DNA from 2 places in the Brevundimonas sp. T2-11 genome. Region 1 is predicted to be linked to the other one. Evidence: predicted binding sites of a transcription regulator. Region 1 holds the regulator's gene; the other holds the start of a gene.
The links. Region 1 encodes LexA, which represses DNA repair genes until DNA is damaged. Its sites were predicted from a motif close to ATGTTCNCNANNTGTTCT; they were not measured.

Region 1 (8,871 bases):
GCATGGACGCCCTTATCGAGACCCATGACGAGGCCGAAATGGCCCGCGCCTGCAAGCTGGACGGCGACCTGGTCGGCATCAACAACCGATCCCTCCGCACCTTCGAGGTCGACCTCGACGCCACCGAGCGCCTGTCCATGCTCAGCCCCGTGAAAGCCCTGCTGGTGGCCGAAAGCGGCATCTTCACGCCCGACGACGTCGCCCGCGTCGCCGACGCCCACGCCCAGGCCATCCTCGTCGGCGAAAGCCTGATGCGTCAGGAGGATGTGGAGGCGGCGACGAGGACCCTGCTGTCACTGAGCTAGTGTCGGATATCGGCTTGGCAGGAAATGTCCGCAGTCGAACCGTTGCGGACATCCACTGCGTCCGCTCATATATCTAGATGACGATGTTCGATTTGCCGGCCGTTAGGATTCTTGTCGGTGCAACGCTGGTCTTGGGCGGCGGGTGCTTCGACGAGCACACGACCGAACAGCAACGGTTTGTCGCCCGAGATGGAAAAGGGCAGATCATCGCTACCGTGACCCTGGAGCAACCGCTCTCCGCTCACGACACCAGCCTTACCTTCGATGGCCCCCCTGAACCGGGACACACTGTTTTAGTCGAACCAATGACTTTCGAGGATGCAGGAACGTTTCAATGCCACTGGTCCAAGCTCATCACCATTTGCAAAACGGCTGAACAAGAGCCCGCCGAGACCCGCCTAGCGGCGGGTGGCTATGTCCGTCGGCTCGATGCTGAGACTGTCATTGTATCCGACGCGCCCGGCGGCGTTGCAGGCGATTTCGCGACTTTTCGTGATGGGCGTCTGATCGCGTTCGGAGTCCGAGACCAATCCGGCGCGACGCCTTGGCGATACGATGCGCTCTAGGTCCGCTTCCCACCCTTAGACGACATCCCGAGGGACTGCTTTGAGTGGCAAACCTCCCTGCCGATGGAAATCCTGCTGTCATTGGGTTTGACGACAACGTCCCCCGAAACCCGTCGAGTTGACATTCAGCAAGAACACTTACAGAACATCGACAACGGTTCACGCCTTGTTCTGGAAGCCCTGCGCCCATGCTCACCAAGAAGCAGCACGAACTCCTGATGTTCATTCACGAACGGATTCAGGAAACGGGCGTCTCGCCCTCCTTCGACGAGATGAAGGAGGCGCTGGATCTGGCGTCCAAGTCGGGCATCCACCGCCTGATCACGGCGCTGGAGGAGCGCGGCTTCATCCGCCGCCTGGCCCACCGCGCCCGCGCGCTGGAGGTCGTCAAGCTGCCGGAACAGGCCACGGCGGGCGCGCCGCGCGGCCATGCGGGCTTCAAGCCCGGCGTGATCGAGGGCGGCGGTCGCCCCAAGGCGGCCGAACCGGCCAACGACACGCGCGAACTGGCCCTGATGGGCAAGATCGCGGCTGGCACGCCCATCGACGCCATCGAGCATGAAACCGCCCGCTATCCGGTGCCCGAAACCATGCTGGGCGCGGGCGAACACTATCTGCTCGAGATCGAGGGCGACTCGATGATCGAGGCGGGCATCCTCAACGGCGACATGGTCATCATCAAATCGACCGCTGACGCCTCGTCCGGCGAGATCGTGGTGGCCCTGGTCGAGGGCGAACAGGCCACGCTGAAGCGCCTGCGCAAGAAGGGCGCCTCCATCGCGCTGGAGCCCGCCAACCGCAACTACGAAACCAAGATCTACGGCTCGGATCAGGTCGCGGTTCAGGGCAAGCTGGTCGGCCTTATCCGCCGCTATCACTGAAGTCGGGATCGGCCTGTCGGGTCCAGGGCCTCTGCCCCCTGACGTCCGCCGCCCACACCGCCTTCCAGCCCGCACCGACGCGCCACAGCTCGACCGAGCCGCCGCGCCCATAGTCTACGCCGTCCAGCACCAGCCTTTCGGCGCATGACGCCGGCAAGCTCAACAGCTCGGCGCGACTACTGACGACCTGCGACGAGCGGCACATCGCGTCCAACTGCTCGACCGAAGGCGGCTTCTTGCCCCACCACAGGGCGACCGGCCCGGCCTTGCTGGTTTCCGGCGCGCAGAAGGATCGCTTGCAGGACCAGCCTTCTTCCGGTCTCGGCGTCAGTTCCAGCCCACGCCGTCGCGACCACAGGTCCGCCGCGAACTGCCTTACGCCGGGCCGCACCACGACAGCCGCCTCTGCCTGACGCCAAGCCGCATTGGTCCCGCCGTCGCCGATCCACAGATCAGGCGCCGCCGGTCGCGGCCAGATCAGCACCGCCGCCGCCAAGGGCAGGCCCAGCCACCTCAACCGCCCGCGCCACAGGCAGATGAACAGGATGCCGAGGAAGGCGATCGGCAGGGCCGCCGCCGGTGCGCTGGCGATGGTCTGGACCGCCCCCGGCAGGCCCGCCGTCCAGTGACCGATGGCCAGCATCAGATCGACGCCCTTGCCCGCCAGCCACAGGAAGGGCGCGCCCAATCCCAAAGGCTCCAGCGCCGCGCCCAGCGCCAGGGCCGGCATCAGGATGAAGTCCGCGATCGGCGCCGTTCCCAGATTGGCCACCAGCCCATAGATGGCGGTGCGGTTGAAATGCTGCATGGCGAACGGACCCGTCGCCATGCCGGCCACCAGACTGGCGGTGCAGGCGACCAGCAGCCAACTGCCCAGCCGCTGCGCCGCCACGATGGGCCAGGGCGCGGAAATCTCCTTGATCCGGCGCGGCCAGACCTCGACCAGAGCGACCAGGGCCGCCGTCGCCGCGAACGACATCTGGAACCCCGGTGTGACGATGGCCTCGGGCTGCAACAACAGGACGACGAAGGCCGCCACCGCCAGGGCGTGCATGGTCACCGCCTGACGATCCAGCAGGATAGCGACGAAGGCGATGGAGGCGGTGATCGCCGCCCGCTCGGCCGGCGGCGGCGCCCCCGACACCGCCAGATAGGTCCCGACCGCGATCAGGCCCGCGACCGCCGCCACCTTCTTGCCCGACACCCTCAGCGCCAGCCACGGCCAGGCCGCAACGCCCAACCTCACAGCGAAGAAGACGAAGCCCCCGACAATGGCCATGTGAAGGCCCGAGATCGACAGGATGTGCGCCAGCCCGGAATCGCGCATGGCGTCCAGATCCTCGAGCCCGATCCAGGTCTCGTGCCCCGTGGTCATGGCGGCGGCGATCCCGCCGGTGCGCTCACCCAGCCGCGCCACGATCCGCTGCGCCAGAGCATAGCGCGCCGCATTGATCTTCATCGCCATACGCACCCGCCACGGCGGCTCAGGCAGGACCGTCGGTCGCGTTTCGCCGAGCGCGAACAGAGTCCCGCCCATGCCCTGAAAGAAAGCGTTGCGACCGAAATCATAGGCCCCCGGACTGGCCGGCGCCGGCGGCGGGTTCAGAATGCCATAGAGCCGCACCGCCGTCCCCGGCGCCGGGGGCTCGCCCCGCACCGTGGCCCGCAGCCGCACCGGCGTGGCCTCGGGCGTCAGCCCCCTGATCCGCACCGGCGCCACGACGATTCGCGCCCCGCGCTCGCCGGGGCTGTCGACATCCATGACCCAGGCCTCGACCACGGTCGGCTCTGCCAGGGCTGGCGCGATCGGCCCGCTGACCGCCTCGGTCCGCAGCTTGGCGACCGCCGCCCCGCCGCACAGGCAGGTCAGCATCAAAAGCAGCAGGGTCCAGCGCCGCGCCAGGCCGAACCGCCGCGCCATCAGCCACGCCGCGCTGCTCAGCACGGCCGCAAGCATCAACGGCCACCCCGCCGGTTCGCTCTTCAAGGTGAAATAGATCGCGCATCCACCGCCGAGAAAGACCGGCGTCCACAGCCTCCAGCGATCCACCTGGTCCGCAACCTCGGCGCGCGCCCCCTCAAGAACCCTTAAGGCAAGGCTTCGCTTTGGCGCGCGCGGGCGTATAAGGGCCTCCGCAACGGACCCTTCCTGAATGACCTCCCCCTCCTCGACTGTCGTCACCCGCTTCGCCCCCTCGCCTACAGGCTACCTGCATATCGGCGGGGCGAGAACCGCGTTATTCAATTGGCTCTACGCCCGGAGCCGGGGCGGCAAGTTCCTGATCCGCGTCGAGGACACCGACCGCGAGCGTTCGACCGACGACGCCGTCAAGGCCATCTTCGACGGCCTGTCCTGGCTGGAGCTCTTCGGCGACGAGGAGCCCGTCTTCCAGTTCGCCCGCGCCGACCGCCACCGCGAGGTGGCCGAGCAACTGCTGGCCTCGGGCCACGCCTATCGCGACTTCCTGACCGCTGACGAAACCAACGCCCTGCGCGATCAAGCCAAGGCCGAGGGTCGCGACTTCGTCTCGCCCTGGCGCGATCGCGAACCGAGCGTCGACGACCTGGCCAAGCCGTCCACCATCCGTTTCCGTCGTCCGCTGGATCAGGCGGTGACCGTCGATGACGCAGTGCAAGGCAGCGTGCGCTGGGAATCCTCGTCCCTGGATGATCTGGTCATCGTCCGCTCCGACGGAGCCCCGACCTACAACCTCGCCGTGGTCGTGGACGACCACGACATGGGCGTGACCCACGTCATTCGCGGCGACGACCACCTGAACAACGCCGCCCGCCAGAGCCTGATCTACGACGCCCTGGGCTGGACCCGGCCGACCTTCGCCCACATCCCGCTGATCCACGGCCCGGACGGCGCCAAGCTGTCGAAGCGTCACGGCGCCCAGGCGGTGCATGAATATGCCGAGATGGGCTATCTGCCCGAGGCCATGCGCAACTATCTGGCGCGCCTGGGCTGGGCTCACGGCGACCATGAGCTGTTCAGCGACGAACAGGCCATCGCGTGGTTCGACCTGCCCGGAATCGGCAAGGCGCCCGCCCGCCTCGACTTCGACAAGCTGGCCCACGTCAACGCCCACTGGATCCGTCTGGCCGAGGACGACCGGCTGGCCAAGCTGACCCTGGACGCCCACCTTACCGCCGGTCGCGCCCTGCAACCCGACGACGAGGCCCGCCTGTTGCGCGCCATGCCCTTCGTCAAGGACCGCGCCAAGACCATCCTGGAGTTGGCCACCCAGACCGAGTTCGTGCTGAAGGCGCGCCCGCTCACTCTGGACGAGAAAACCCGCGGTCTGCTGAGCGGTGAAGGCGGTGAAAGAATTTCACGACTCCGTGAACGGCTCCGTCTTTTCCAGAGCTGGGACGTTTTCGCCCTCGAAGCCGAGCTTAAGGCGTTCGCCGAGGAAGAAGGCGTAGGCTTCGGAAAAATTGGACCTTCCATGCGCGGCGCCCTGACCGGTGGCGCCGTGTCGCCTGACATTGCGAGAATTCTCGCCGCCCTGGGACGCGACGAAGGTCTGGGGCGCTTGGATGATGCGCTGCAACAGACTAAGTGAACACCCATAACCACGCAGGCTGGACGCCTCCCCGCGCCCGGCCCGAAGAAAAATAAGGGGCCTAGATGACTGAACAAGCGAAACCCGCCGGCACGGCGACCTTCACCTACGGCGACAAGAACGTCGAACTTCCTGTCCTCGCGGGCTCCACCGGACCGGACGTCATCGACATCCGCAAGCTGTATGGCGCGACCGGCGCCTTCACCTTCGACCCCGGCTTCACCTCGACGGCGGCCTGCGAAAGCGCCCTGACCTTCATCGACGGCGACGAAGGCGTCCTGCTGCATCGCGGCTATCCCATCGACCAACTGGCTTCGAAGTCCAACTTCGTCGAAGTCTGCCACCTGCTGCTGCACGGCGAACTGCCGACCGCCGCCCAGTACGAGAAGTTCGAAAACAGCATCACCATGCACACCATGTTGCATGCGCAGTTCGATCGCTTCTTCGAAGGCTTCCGTCGCGACGCCCACCCCATGTCGATCATGGTCGGCACCGTCGGCGCCCTGTCGGCCTTCTATCACGACAGCCTGGACATCCATGATCCGGTGCAGCGCGACATCTCTGCCATCCGCCTGATCGCCAAGATGCCGACCATCGCCGCCCGCGCTTACAAGTACCACATCGGCCAGCCCTTCATCTCGCCGCGCAACGACCTGTCGTACGCCGAGAACTTCCTGCGCATGTGCTTCGCCGTTCCGGCCGAGGACTATGTGGTCGATCCGGCTCTGGTGCGCGCCATGGACCGCATCTTCACCCTGCACGCCGACCATGAGCAGAACGCCTCGACCTCGACCGTTCGCCTGGCCGGTTCGTCGGGCGCCAACCCGTTCGCCTGTATCGCCGCCGGCATCGCCTGCCTGTGGGGCCCGTCGCACGGCGGCGCCAACGAAGAAGCCCTGAACATGCTCAAGGAAATCGGGACGCCGGACCGTATTCCCGAGTTCATCCAAGGCGTTAAGGACCGCAAGTACAAGCTGATGGGCTTCGGCCACCGCGTGTACAAGAACTATGACCCGCGCGCCAAGGTCATGCAGCAGTCGGCGTATGAAGTGCTGGCCGCGACGGGGCGCGAGAACGACCCGCTGTTCCAGGTCGCCAAGGAACTGGAACGCGTCGCCCTGTCGGACGAGTACTTCACCTCGCGCAAGCTGTTCCCGAACGTTGACTTCTATTCGGGCATCACCCTGTCGGCGATGGGCTTCCCGACCACCATGTTCACCGTCCTGTTCGCCCTGGCCCGCACCGTGGGCTGGATCTCGCAGTGGCAGGAAATGATGGCCGATCCGTCGCAGAAGATCGGTCGCCCGCGTCAGCTCTACACCGGCCCGACGCAGCGCGACTACGTGCCGATCGAACAGCGCGGCTAAGGCCGTGTCGGGGTCGAGGAGATTTCGTCTCCTGACCACGGCCCAAAAAGAATGAAGACGCCGGGGCGAAAGCTCCGGCGTTTTTCTTTGCCTATTTCCTCGGAAACACCCGGATCGTGATCCGCTCGCGCTCGCCTTCGTTCCGTTCGACCAGCAGACGGGCGACCTGGCTGTCGTCGTGGAACAGATAGCCCTTGATGGCGTCCAGCAGGGCCTTCGCCAGGTTATCCAGGTCCATCCATGGCGCGTCGCCGACATGCTCCATGGTGATCTCGACGACGTAGTCGCCCCAGGCCGGGCACGCGCTCCACTCCTTGCGGAAGAACTCATAGGCCAGCGGCTTGTAGTATTTGGCCTGGGTGGTCAGGCCGTCGATGGTGATCTCCACCGTGTCGCCGACCTCGCGTCCGCGTACCTTTCCCGTGCCGATCCAGCCTTCCACGCGCGCCTCGTTCTCTTAGCCAATGGTCGGGCCGCCTTGCCCCGCCGCGTCTGCGTGCTACACCGCCCGGCATCTTCCCGCCACGTCTGAGAACGAGCCTGCGATGAGCAACGTCCGCATTGAAACCGACACCTTCGGCCCCATCGAGGTCGCCGCTGATCGCTATTGGGGCGCGCAGGCGCAGCGCTCGCTCGGCAACTTCAAGATCGGCTGGGAAAAGCAGCCCCTGCCCGTCGTCCGCGCCCTGGGCGTCGTCAAGCGCGCCGCCGCCGAGACCAACCGCGACCTGGGCAAGCTGGACGCCAAGCTGGCCGACGCCATCATCGCCGCCGCCAATGAAGTGATCGAGGGCAAGCTGAACGACCACTTCCCGCTGGTCGTCTGGCAGACGGGCTCGGGCACCCAGTCGAACATGAACGCCAACGAGGTGATCTCGAACCGCGCCATCGAGATCCTGGGCGGCGAGATGGGCTCCAAGAAGCCGGTCCACCCCAACGACCACGTCAACATGAGCCAGTCGTCGAACGACACCTATCCGACGGCCATGCACGTCGCCTGCGCCGAGCAGGTGGTCAACGACCTGCTGCCCGCCCTGAAGCACCTGCACGCCGCGCTCGACGCCAAGTCCAAGGCATGGGCCCACATCATCAAGATCGGCCGCACCCACACCCAGGACGCCACGCCCCTGACCCTGGGTCAGGAGTTCGGCGGCTATGCGCAACAGGTCGCCAACGGCATCGAGCGCATCGAGCAGACCCTGCCCAAGCTGATGGAACTGGCCCAGGGCGGCACCGCCGTCGGCACCGGCCTGAACGCCCCGATCGGCTTCGCTGAAAAGGTCGCCGAGAACATCGCCGCCATCACCGGCCTGGCCTTCACCACCGCCCCGAACAAGTTCGAAGCCCTGGCCGCCCACGACGCCATGGTCTTCAGCCACGGCGCCATCAACACGGTCGCCGCCTCGCTGTTCAAGATCGCCAACGACATCCGCTTCCTCGGCTCCGGCCCGCGTTCGGGTCTGGGCGAACTGGCCCTGCCGGAAAACGAGCCCGGCTCGTCGATCATGCCGGGCAAGGTCAACCCGACCCAGTGCGAGGCCCTGACCCAGGTCTGCGCCCAGGTGTTCGGCAACAACGCCGCCCTGTCGTTCGCCGGCTCGCAAGGCCACTTCGAGCTGAACGTCTATAACCCTGTCATGGCCTACAACTTCCTGCAGTCGGTCCGTCTGGTCGCCGACGCGGCCATCAGCTTCACCGACAACTGCGTCGTCGGCATCGAGGCGCGTGAGGACAATATCGAGCGCGGCCTGAACAACTCGCTGATGCTGGTCACGGCCCTGAACGGCAAGCTGGGCTACGACACCTGCGCCAAGATCGCCAAGACCGCGCACAAGAACGGCACCACCCTGCGTCAGGAAACCGTCGGCGGCGGCTATCTGACCGACGCCGAGTTCGACGAAGCCGTCCGCCCCGAGAAGATGATCTCGCCGGGCTGATCGGCGCTAGCAGACTGAAACAAGGACGGCGGCGAGAGCGATCTCGCCGCCGTTTCTGTTTGCCCTAACGATCCCGAATAGTCCGCCCGACAGGGGCCAGCGACAGCTTGGCCAGTTCGACGTTCTTCAGCGCGAACGGGATGCCGATGATCGAGACGAACTGCGGCACGGCGATCAGGATATGGGCCAGGGCGATGTACCAGCCGGCCAGCACCAACCAGATCACGTTCAGCCCGACGCCCAGGC
Region 2 (8,871 bases), 170 kb from region 1:
GGGTTCGACAAAGGAGCGGCTTCGGGTGGATTGGCGGAAGTCGGCCCATTTGACCTTGACCGTCACGGTGCGGCCGAGGGCGCCGGCCTTCATGCACCAGGCCCAGACCTCGTCGGCCATGGCGTCCACGCCTGCTTCAATGGCGGCGGGTTCGACCATGTCGCTGGCGAAGGTGGTTTCCGATCCGCTGGATTTGCGCTCCCGATCCGGATTGACCGGTCTCTCGTCCCGCCCTCGCGCCATCGCATAGTACCAGGCGCCGGACTTGCCGAAGTGCTGCTGGAGGAAGGCGAGCGACTGCCGCCTCAGATCCTCTCCGGTCTCGATGCCCAACCGATTCATCCTCTCGGCCGTGACCGGTCCGACGCCGTGAAAACGCTTCACCGGCAGGGCCGCGACAAAGGCTTCTCCGCGGCCGGGCGGCACGACGAACTGACCATCGGGCTTGCGCTGATCAGAGGCCAGCTTGGCGAGAAACTTGTTGTAGGAAACGCCCGCGGAGGCCGTCAGGCCCGTCGCTTCCAGAATCCGCGCCCGTATCTCCGCCGCCGTGGCGGTCGCCGTGGGCAGCCCCCTCGCATTGGCCGTGACGTCGAGATAGGCCTCATCCAGGGACAGGGGCTCCACCAGGGCGGTGTAGTCGGCGAATATGGCGTGGATCTGGGCCGACACGGCGCGATAGACTTCGAAGCGCGGCGGCGTGAAGACCAGGTCGGGACATTTGCGCAAGGCCGTGCTCGAGGGCATGGCCGAACGCACTCCAAAGCGCCGCGCCTCATAGCTGGCGGCTGCGACCACGCCGCGCGCGGCGGCGTGCCCCACGGCCACGGGCCGCCCGCGCAGGCCGGGATCATCCCTCTGCTCCACCGAGGCGAAGAAGGCGTCCATGTCCACGTGGATGATCTTGCGAGGCTGGGCGACGTCCATCAAGGACACCTAGCAAGACTGGAACAAAAACGGAACATCTGCTTTACGCCGCCAGGCTCGGCGAAAGGCGCGCCCGAAATCCGGCTCAAGGGAACTCGCCGCGCCAAGGGCCGTTTGATGCGCCAATATCAGGGTAAAGTGCGTGATTTCATACTATTGCATCATCAACATGCCAGGCGTTCCGGCTCGCGAAATCCAGGTCCTGCCGGCTTCAGACGATCAGTCGGCCCGCAAGGCGCTGGACGGGGTCATGAGCGAATGGATCGGCTTCTCGACCGCCTGCCTCTACCACGGCGAACGCCTGGTCGAGGTTCGAAGCAATCCCGACCTCGGCTTTCCGCCCGAACCGCTCCTGCCCCCAGCGCCCGCGGACAGGAAGGCGGCCGCCTGAAGCCGGCCGCCTTGATCAAGGCGAGGCCCCGGCCCCGCCGGCCTGGAAAAGGCCGGGTTCAGAAGGGCCGGCCGGGAAACGGGAGGCGCAGCTCCCCGGCCCTTCCGGCCCCTGGACCGCGTCTCAAACGGCGTCGATCGCCCTCTTCGCGACCTGCAGGTCCTCCAGGAAGGCCAGGCGCTCCCGTCGGCGCGCCTCGGCGTCCGGCAGGCGCAGGAGATAGGCCGGATGGACGGTGAGCAGGACCCGGTCGCCCTCCCGGCTTTCAACGACCCTTCCCCGTTCCGACTGGATCGCCGGCTTTCGGCCCAGCAGGGCCGCGCCGGCGGTCGCGCCGAGCGCCAGGATCAGACGCGGTCTCACCAGCCTGAGTTCATGGTCCAGCCACCAGCGACAGGCCTGGACCTCCCCTGCGTCAGGCGTCCTGTGGAGCCGTCGCTTGCCGCGCGGCTCGTGCTTGAAATGTTTGACGGCGTTGGTCAGGTAGGCTTCGGCGCGATCCAGACCGGCTTGTGCAAGACCCTCGTCCAGCAGGCGGCCCGCCGGACCGACGAACGGGCGCCCGGCGAGATCCTCCTGATCCCCCGGCTGCTCGCCGACGATCATCAAGCGCGCGCGCGCCGGTCCCTCGCCGCACACCGCCTGGGTGGCGTCGCGCCACAGCGGGCAGCGACGACAGCCCTGCACGCCCCTCTGCAATTCCGCGAGATGGTCCGGTCTCATCTCGTCGGTCGCCGCCCTGTCGACAGGGCGGGCGCGCAGCCTCTGAAACTTCTCATTGGGACGGGGCGCGGGTTCGGACACCATGGCCTCGGTTCGAACCGAGGCCGACGCCACGAGTTCCGCGATGAGCGAGGCTTCCGGCAGATTCTTCCAGTAACGCTTCGGCATCTCCGACTGCATCATGCGCGTCCGCAGACGGGCCGGGTTGAAGGTCGAGGCGTAGTAGGCGCGCCAGAAATCCTCGACCTCGTCCGCCCGCGGCGCCTGATCCTGACGTGCGGGCGGCCCGAAGCCAAGACTCCGCCCGTCCCAGCGCGCCGTGCCGTCCGGCGTCAGGATGGACCAGCGCATGGTGCTGAACCGCCGGGCGAAGAAGGGTGCGGTCTTTTCCAGGACGCGGTGCGCGGGCTCGAACCAGGCGACCCAATGCTCGCCTTCCTCATCCCTTGTTTCGCGAAAGCGGACAAAGGCCTTCATCTTGTGGGCGGCCCTGCGCACGGTCTTCACGCGCTCCGCCGCCGCCGCGACATCAGGGTCGCAGGCCGCCCGCATCAGATCCGGCTCGTCCCGCAACCGCCACAGCAGGCGGTACATCAGATCGAAGCGATCCGGGGCCCGATGCAGGATCAGGTCTCCGACCGTGTCGAGGAAGGCGCGAGGCACGCAGAAGCCGCCTTCCCCGTCAGGCGCCCCCGGCTTTTCCTCGGGACCGAACAGCCCGTCCTGTCGCTCCTCCGCCATTGCGAAACGCGCCCGCGCGGGTTCGACGCCCGCCCGTCTCAGGCCGCGCGCCGCGGCCTTCCATCCTTCCAGATCGGTCTCACTGGCCAGGACAACCGTATGCATCAGAAGAGGCTCAGCTGCTCCGGCGCCCGACGCGGCGCCAGGCGGGCTCGCAGGTCGGCGGCGTAGGTCAATCCGCCCGGCGTCCAGTCGAGGGCGACGATCCACGGCCGAACCTTGTCGATCGAGCGCGTCAGCCGGGCCACGTCTTCCAGCCTCAAGGTCCGATAACGCCGGACGGACAGGATCCGGTCGACAGCCTTCACGCCCAGGCCGGGAACCCGCAGCAGGGCCTCGCGCGGCGCCGCATTGACGTCCGCAGGAAAGACTTCGCGCCGCTTCAGCGCCCAGGCCAGCTTGGGATCGACCGCCAGATCCAGCATCCCGTCGACGGCGCCCTCTCCGATCTCGGGCGCGCTGAAACCATAGAAACGCATAAGCCAGTCGGCCTGATAGAGCCTGTGCTCCCGTATCAGCGGCGGCTTCGACAGCGGCAGGACATCCGAACTGTCGGCTATCGGACTGAAGGCGGAGTAGTAGACCCGCCGAAGGCCGTATCCGCCGTAGAGGGAGGCGCTGCGGTCGAGGATTTCCGTGTCGGGCGCGCCGTCTGCGCCGATGATCAGCTGGGTCGACTGTCCGGCGGGCGCAAAGACCGGCGGGCGGGTCCTGTCCCTCTTCTCCGGCCTGGCCGCTTCCAGTCGCAGCCGCACCTGCCCCATGGTCCTGCGGATCAGCCGGGCGTCCTTCTCAGGCGCCAGACGCCCCAGGGCCTCGTCTCTCGGCAGTTCGATATTGGCCGAAAGACGATCGGCGTAGCGCCCGGCCAGGGACACCAGTCGCTCATCCGCCTCCGGGATGAGCTTGAGATGGATATAGCCGCGAAAGTCGTGATCCTCGCGCAGGCGGCGCGCGACCTCGACCAGCTGCTCCATCGTGTAGTCGCCGGAGCGGATGACCCCCGACGACAGGAAGAGCCCCTCGATATAGTTGCGCCTGTAGAAGGCCAGGGTCAGGTCGATCACCTCCTCGACCGTGAAGCGCGCCCTTTCGACGTTAGAGGAGGACCGGTTGATGCAGTAGGCGCAGTCATAGATGCAGAAATTGGTCAGCAGTATCTTCAGCAGGCTGACGCAGCGGCCGTCCGGCGTATAGGCGTGGCAGATGCCCATGCCCTCGGTCGAACCCACGCCCTTGCCGTCGAGGGAGTTGCGTTTGGGGGCGCCGGACGACGCGCACGAGGCGTCATACTTGGCCGCGTCGGACAGGATGGAGAGCTTTCGTCGAAGATCGATACGCGCCATATGTTCATGATACGTTCCAATTCCGTCGAGGTACAGCGTGGCCGTAAACCCCTGGTCAGAAAACGAGGGGCGCTGTCTGCCAGAAGACGCCGATCCCGGCCATCAGAGCCCCCGTCATCCCTACGCGCCCTTCCCAGGCCTCGGCGCCGGACCCCTCGCTTCTCCCCCTGGCGAGCCAGACCGCCAGGGCGATGACGGCGAGGAGACAGCCCAGGCTGAAGGCCAGGCCTATCCAGCGCGCCCCCGCGCCCTCGCTTGACGACCAGACGTCGGCGGCGCTGGAAATCAGATAGACCCCCATGAAGTGCACGGCCCATATCAGCAGGCCGCCGGCCATCCTCGACCAGCGTCTCATGTCCCGCCGCCCGGGAAGAGGCGGACCAGGAGAATGACGCCGATCGCCTGGGCCGCGGTGAAGGCCAGGAAGAGGCTGATCAGGTCCACCGTCGAGGGGCGTTCAGCCGCAAGACGGCCGAACAGGCGCCTCAGCAAGACATAGAGTCCCATCAGACCGCCGATGGCCGCGAAGGTCCCGGCCCAGCTCAGCAGGGCGTAAACCGAAGCGCCCTGGCTGGAAGCCTCCGGCCGCAATCCGCTCGCCCACCAGGCCCTGGCCTCCAGGATCGACGCCGCGATCGCCGCCACGCTGGCCAGCACCAGCAGGCCGGCGGCGGCCGAAGCCGACCCGTCGCGCGCCATCCGCACGGCCCGCGGCGCTGCGACGGCGCAAAGGCCGGTCACGACCATCAGACCGAGGGGCGCCAGAAGCGAGCTGACGGCAGGCGGCGCCTGCCAGAGATCCGGTCGCCGGCTCCACAGGAAGACATAGGAGAACGCGGCCAGCAGGCAGACCATGGCGCCGACGATCAGCACGATCACCATGGCCCACCAGCCGTGGCTCGAGGGACCCGAGACGTAGTTGGGCATGCGGATCGCCGCCCCGATGTCGGTCGTCTTGCGGGCGTGGGGGGCGTCCAGGAACCAGCACCAGCGCATGATGCAGTAGACGGCCAGCACGCCGCTGACGACGGCCGCGGCATAGGCCTGGATGGTCAGGATCAGGAAGAAGCCCGCCGTGAAGACCGCGCCGAACACATGCCAGGCCGAGGGTCTGGGGATGCGCAGCACATACTGCGGCTCGGCGTTCAGCGGGCTGGTGACCAGGGTCTGGCGCTCGCCCCGGGCCGCGCCCGGCAGGAGGTAGCGGCCCGCCGCCACCTCCTGGGCCAGCCCCTTCTGCTCCCACAGGGGATAGAGGCTCTTCACCACCGGGATGGAGCGCACGGAGTAGAAGCCGCTGGGCAGCCATTCCAGGCCGGGACCGCCATGGACATCGCCGGCCTCACGCGGTCCAAAGGGTCTGTAGTTGCGCGCCATGTCGATGACCCACAGCAAGACCGCCAGACCGAACATGAAGGCGCCTGTGGTCGAGACGAGGTTGGGAAGGTCCCAGCCCCGTTCCGGCAGATAGGTGTAGACCCGTCGGGGCATGCCCATCAGGCCCGTCAGATGCATGGGCATGAAGGTGATGTTGTGCCCGGCGAACATCAGCCAGAAGGTCCACCGCCCCCACCGCTCGCTCAGGGGCCGTGCGCTGGACATCGGCAGCCAGTAGTAGATGGCGGCGAACAGGGGGAAGACCATGCCGCCGATCAGGACGTAATGCAGGTGGGCGACGATGAAATAGCTGTCGTGGGCCTGCCAGTCGAAGGGGACCATGGCGACCATGACCCCGGTCAGACCGCCCATGACGAATATGACCATCCCGCCGACAGCGAACAGGCCCGGCGTCGAGAAGCGCATCCGCCCGGCCGCCATGGTCGCGATCCAGGCGAAGACCTGAACCCCCGCCGGCACGCTGACCGCCATGGAGGCCGCGCTGAAATAATTGATGCTGATCTGCGGCATGCCCGTAGTGAACATGTGGTGGGCCCAGACGCCGAAGCTGATGAAGCCCGTCGCCAGCATGGCCATGACCACCAGGGGGTGTCCGACCAGCGGCGTGCGCGCCATGGCCGGGATGATGGTGGACATGGCTCCCGCCGCCGGAAGGAAGATGATGTAGACCTCCGGGTGGCCGAAGAACCAGAACAGGTGCTGCCACAGCAGGGGATCGCCGCCCTTGAGCGGATCGAAGAAGGGCCAGCCCAAGGCCCGTTCCAGCTCCAGAAGAAGGGTCGCCAGAATGATGGAGGGGAAGGCGATGATGATCATGCAGGCGAAGATCAGCATGGCCCAGGCGAAGATCGGCAGCTTGTCGAGGGTCATGCCGGGCGCGCGCGTCTTCAGCACCCCGACGATGATCTCTATGGCTCCGGCGATGGCCGATATCTCGATAAAGCCGATGCCCAGCAGCCAGAAGTCGGCGTTGATCCCCGGCGAATAGGTGGTGCTGGTCAGAGGCGGGTACATGAACCAGCCGCCGTCCGGCGCCAGACCGACGAAAAGGGAGCAGAAGAAGGCCAGCCCCCCGATCAGATAGGCCCAGAAGGCATAGGCCCCCAGTCGCGGGAACGGCAGGTCGCGCGCGCCGAGCATCTGCGGCAGCAACAGCACGCCCAGGGCCTCGACAGCCGGCACGGCGAACAGGAACATCATCACCGTGCCGTGCATGGTGAAGATCTGGTTGTAGGTGTCCTGAGGCAGGAAGCCGTTCATCGGCAGGGCCAGCTGGGTTCGCATCAAGAGGGCGAGAACCCCGGCCAGCACGAAGAAGAGCATGGCCGCGCCGACGTAGTAGACGCCGATGATGTTGTTGTTGGTCGCCGTGATCCACTCCCCCGGCGTTCGCGGGCCGCACCAGGCCTTCTCCAGCTGCTCCAGTTCGCCCTGGGGTCGAGGCTCGGACGTCGGAAAACGATCATACTTGCCGACGTCGAATCCTGTTTCCGACGTCATTTCAGGCTTTCCAGATAGGCGGCGACGTCGCGCAGTTCCTGCCCCGTCAACACAGGATAGGCGGGCATGCGATTGCCGGGCTTGACGCCCTGGCTGTCGGCGATCCACCCCGCCATCGTTCCCTGGTTATTGGGCAGGACGCCGGCCCCCAGGGTCTGGCGTGACCCCACATGGGTCAGGTCCGGTCCGGCGAGGCCGTTGGCCCCGGTTCCCCGGATGGTGTGGCAGGCCCCGCACCCCGAGGCCGAGAAGACCGCCGCGCCGGGCAGGGTCGACGCCGCCGCCGGGGCGGCCTGCCTGAGACGCCAGGCCGCAAACTCCGCCGGCGAATGGGCCACCACCACCAGTCCCATCAGGGCGTGGGGGCCGCCGCAGTATTCCGCGCACTGGCCGGCGTAGACGCCCGGCTCGTCGGCCTGCAGACGCATGAAGTTGCGCCGGCCGGGGATCATGTCGGTCTTGCCGCCGAGGCGCGGGATCCAGACGCTGTGGATCACATCCGCGCTCTCCAGCTCCAGCACCACCGGACGACCGGCGGGAATATGGACCTCATTGGCGTCCTGAACGATCTCGCGCCCCTGATCATCGAGATAGGCCACGCGCCACCACCACATCTCCCCGGTCACCCGAACCCGCATTTCCCCCGCACGCGGCGCCTCGGCCACCCGGGCGGTGACGCTGAGCCCATAGACCAGCAGGCCGCTCAGCACGATGACGGGAAGGGCCAGTCCGCCGATCCAGACCAGCTTCTCGCCCGCCACGCGACGCTTCCACCGACGCGGGCCGAACAGGGCGACCACCAGGGCGAACAGCACCAGGGTCAGAACCCCGGCCCCCATGATGAACAGGACCCAGGCGACCGTGGTCACGGGTCCGGCGAAGGGGCCGGCGGGATCCAGCACCGGGGGCGGCCAGCCGCTCAGCATGGCGTGCGCCTCAATCCTCATCGAGGGTATAGAGATAGGCCGCCACGTCGCGGGCTTCGGCGTCGGTCAGGGGCATGGGCGGCATTCCCGTGTCGGGCAGCAGAGCCGGCGCGTCCCGCACGAAGGCCGCCATCACCTCCGGCTGGTTGGGCAGACGTCCCGCGATCATCGGTCGCGCCCCCACGCCCGCCAGATTCCCTCCCGTTCGTCCTTGCGGCCAGCGCACGCCGGGAATGGCGTGGCAGGCGGCGCAGCCATGGCGTTCGATCAGCGCCAGCCCTTGCGTGGCGTCGGCCTGGGCCAGGGGGCGCGGCGCATCGGCCTTGTCGGCGCAGGCCACCATGGCGACGCACGGCGCCGCAGCCAGCAGCAAGGCCCCTATGGTCCGCATCGTCCATACATGATCGCCTCCGGCCCCTTTCCAGCTTCACCAGAACCCAATCCGTCGCGGCCTCTGGGGTTCCCGTCTGGAACCGGGGCCGTAAGACGGTGTTGGGCAAGGGTGCGCCCCCTCCCTTCCCTCGTCCTTCTTGGTCTCGTCCTTGCCGGCCCGGGTTTGGTCGCGTGCGACGCCGCGCCGGGCGAGACCGACCGCGTCTTCTCGGCGTCCGGGCAGGTCATCGCCATGGGCGGCGGCGCGGGCGGGGCGACGAACGCCTGTTTCACCTGTCATGGACTCCAGGGTCAGGGCGACGGCGTCTCCACGCCCCGTCTGGCCGGACTGGACGTCGGCCATCTGCAAAAACAGATGGAGGACTACGCCAGCGGCCTGCGGCCCGACGACGTGATGAGCCGCATCGCCAGGGATCTGGACGGAAACAGCCGTCGCGCCGTCGCAGTCTTTTACGCCGGCCTGCCCTCGCCGCCCTCGACGAGCGCCTCCCCATCCGCCGCCGCGTCCCCGACGATCTGGCGAACA

Region 2: dinB (DNA polymerase IV) is a predicted target of LexA. The motif match lies at 948-965, and genes of this name have one in related genera.

Annotation. Positions count from the first base shown of each region.
Region 1 covers NZ_AP027920.1:1,688,979-1,697,849, forward strand. Annotated here, with positions in the region: gene trpC (indole-3-glycerol phosphate synthase TrpC) at 1-305, shown strand, start outside; gene ACZ5XO_RS08430 (hypothetical protein) at 383-871, shown strand; gene lexA (transcriptional repressor LexA) at 1,060-1,752, shown strand; gene ACZ5XO_RS08440 (ComEC/Rec2 family competence protein) at 1,733-3,709, opposite strand; gene gltX (glutamate--tRNA ligase) at 3,906-5,321, shown strand; gene gltA (citrate synthase) at 5,387-6,688, shown strand; gene ACZ5XO_RS08455 (RusA family crossover junction endodeoxyribonuclease) at 6,780-7,130, opposite strand; gene fumC (class II fumarate hydratase) at 7,234-8,625, shown strand; gene ACZ5XO_RS08465 (YccF domain-containing protein) at 8,690-8,871, opposite strand, start outside.
Region 2 covers NZ_AP027920.1:1,862,944-1,871,814, forward strand. Annotated here, with positions in the region: gene dinB (DNA polymerase IV) at 1-927, opposite strand, end outside; gene ACZ5XO_RS09270 (hypothetical protein) at 1,070-1,318, shown strand; gene ACZ5XO_RS09275 (UdgX family uracil-DNA binding protein) at 1,442-2,887, opposite strand; gene ACZ5XO_RS09280 (putative DNA modification/repair radical SAM protein) at 2,887-4,128, opposite strand; gene ACZ5XO_RS09285 (hypothetical protein) at 4,184-4,483, opposite strand; gene ACZ5XO_RS09290 (cbb3-type cytochrome c oxidase subunit I) at 4,480-7,026, opposite strand; gene coxB (cytochrome c oxidase subunit II) at 7,023-7,952, opposite strand; gene ACZ5XO_RS09300 (c-type cytochrome) at 7,963-8,343, opposite strand; partial or broken gene ACZ5XO_RS09305 (c-type cytochrome) at 8,740-8,871, shown strand, end outside.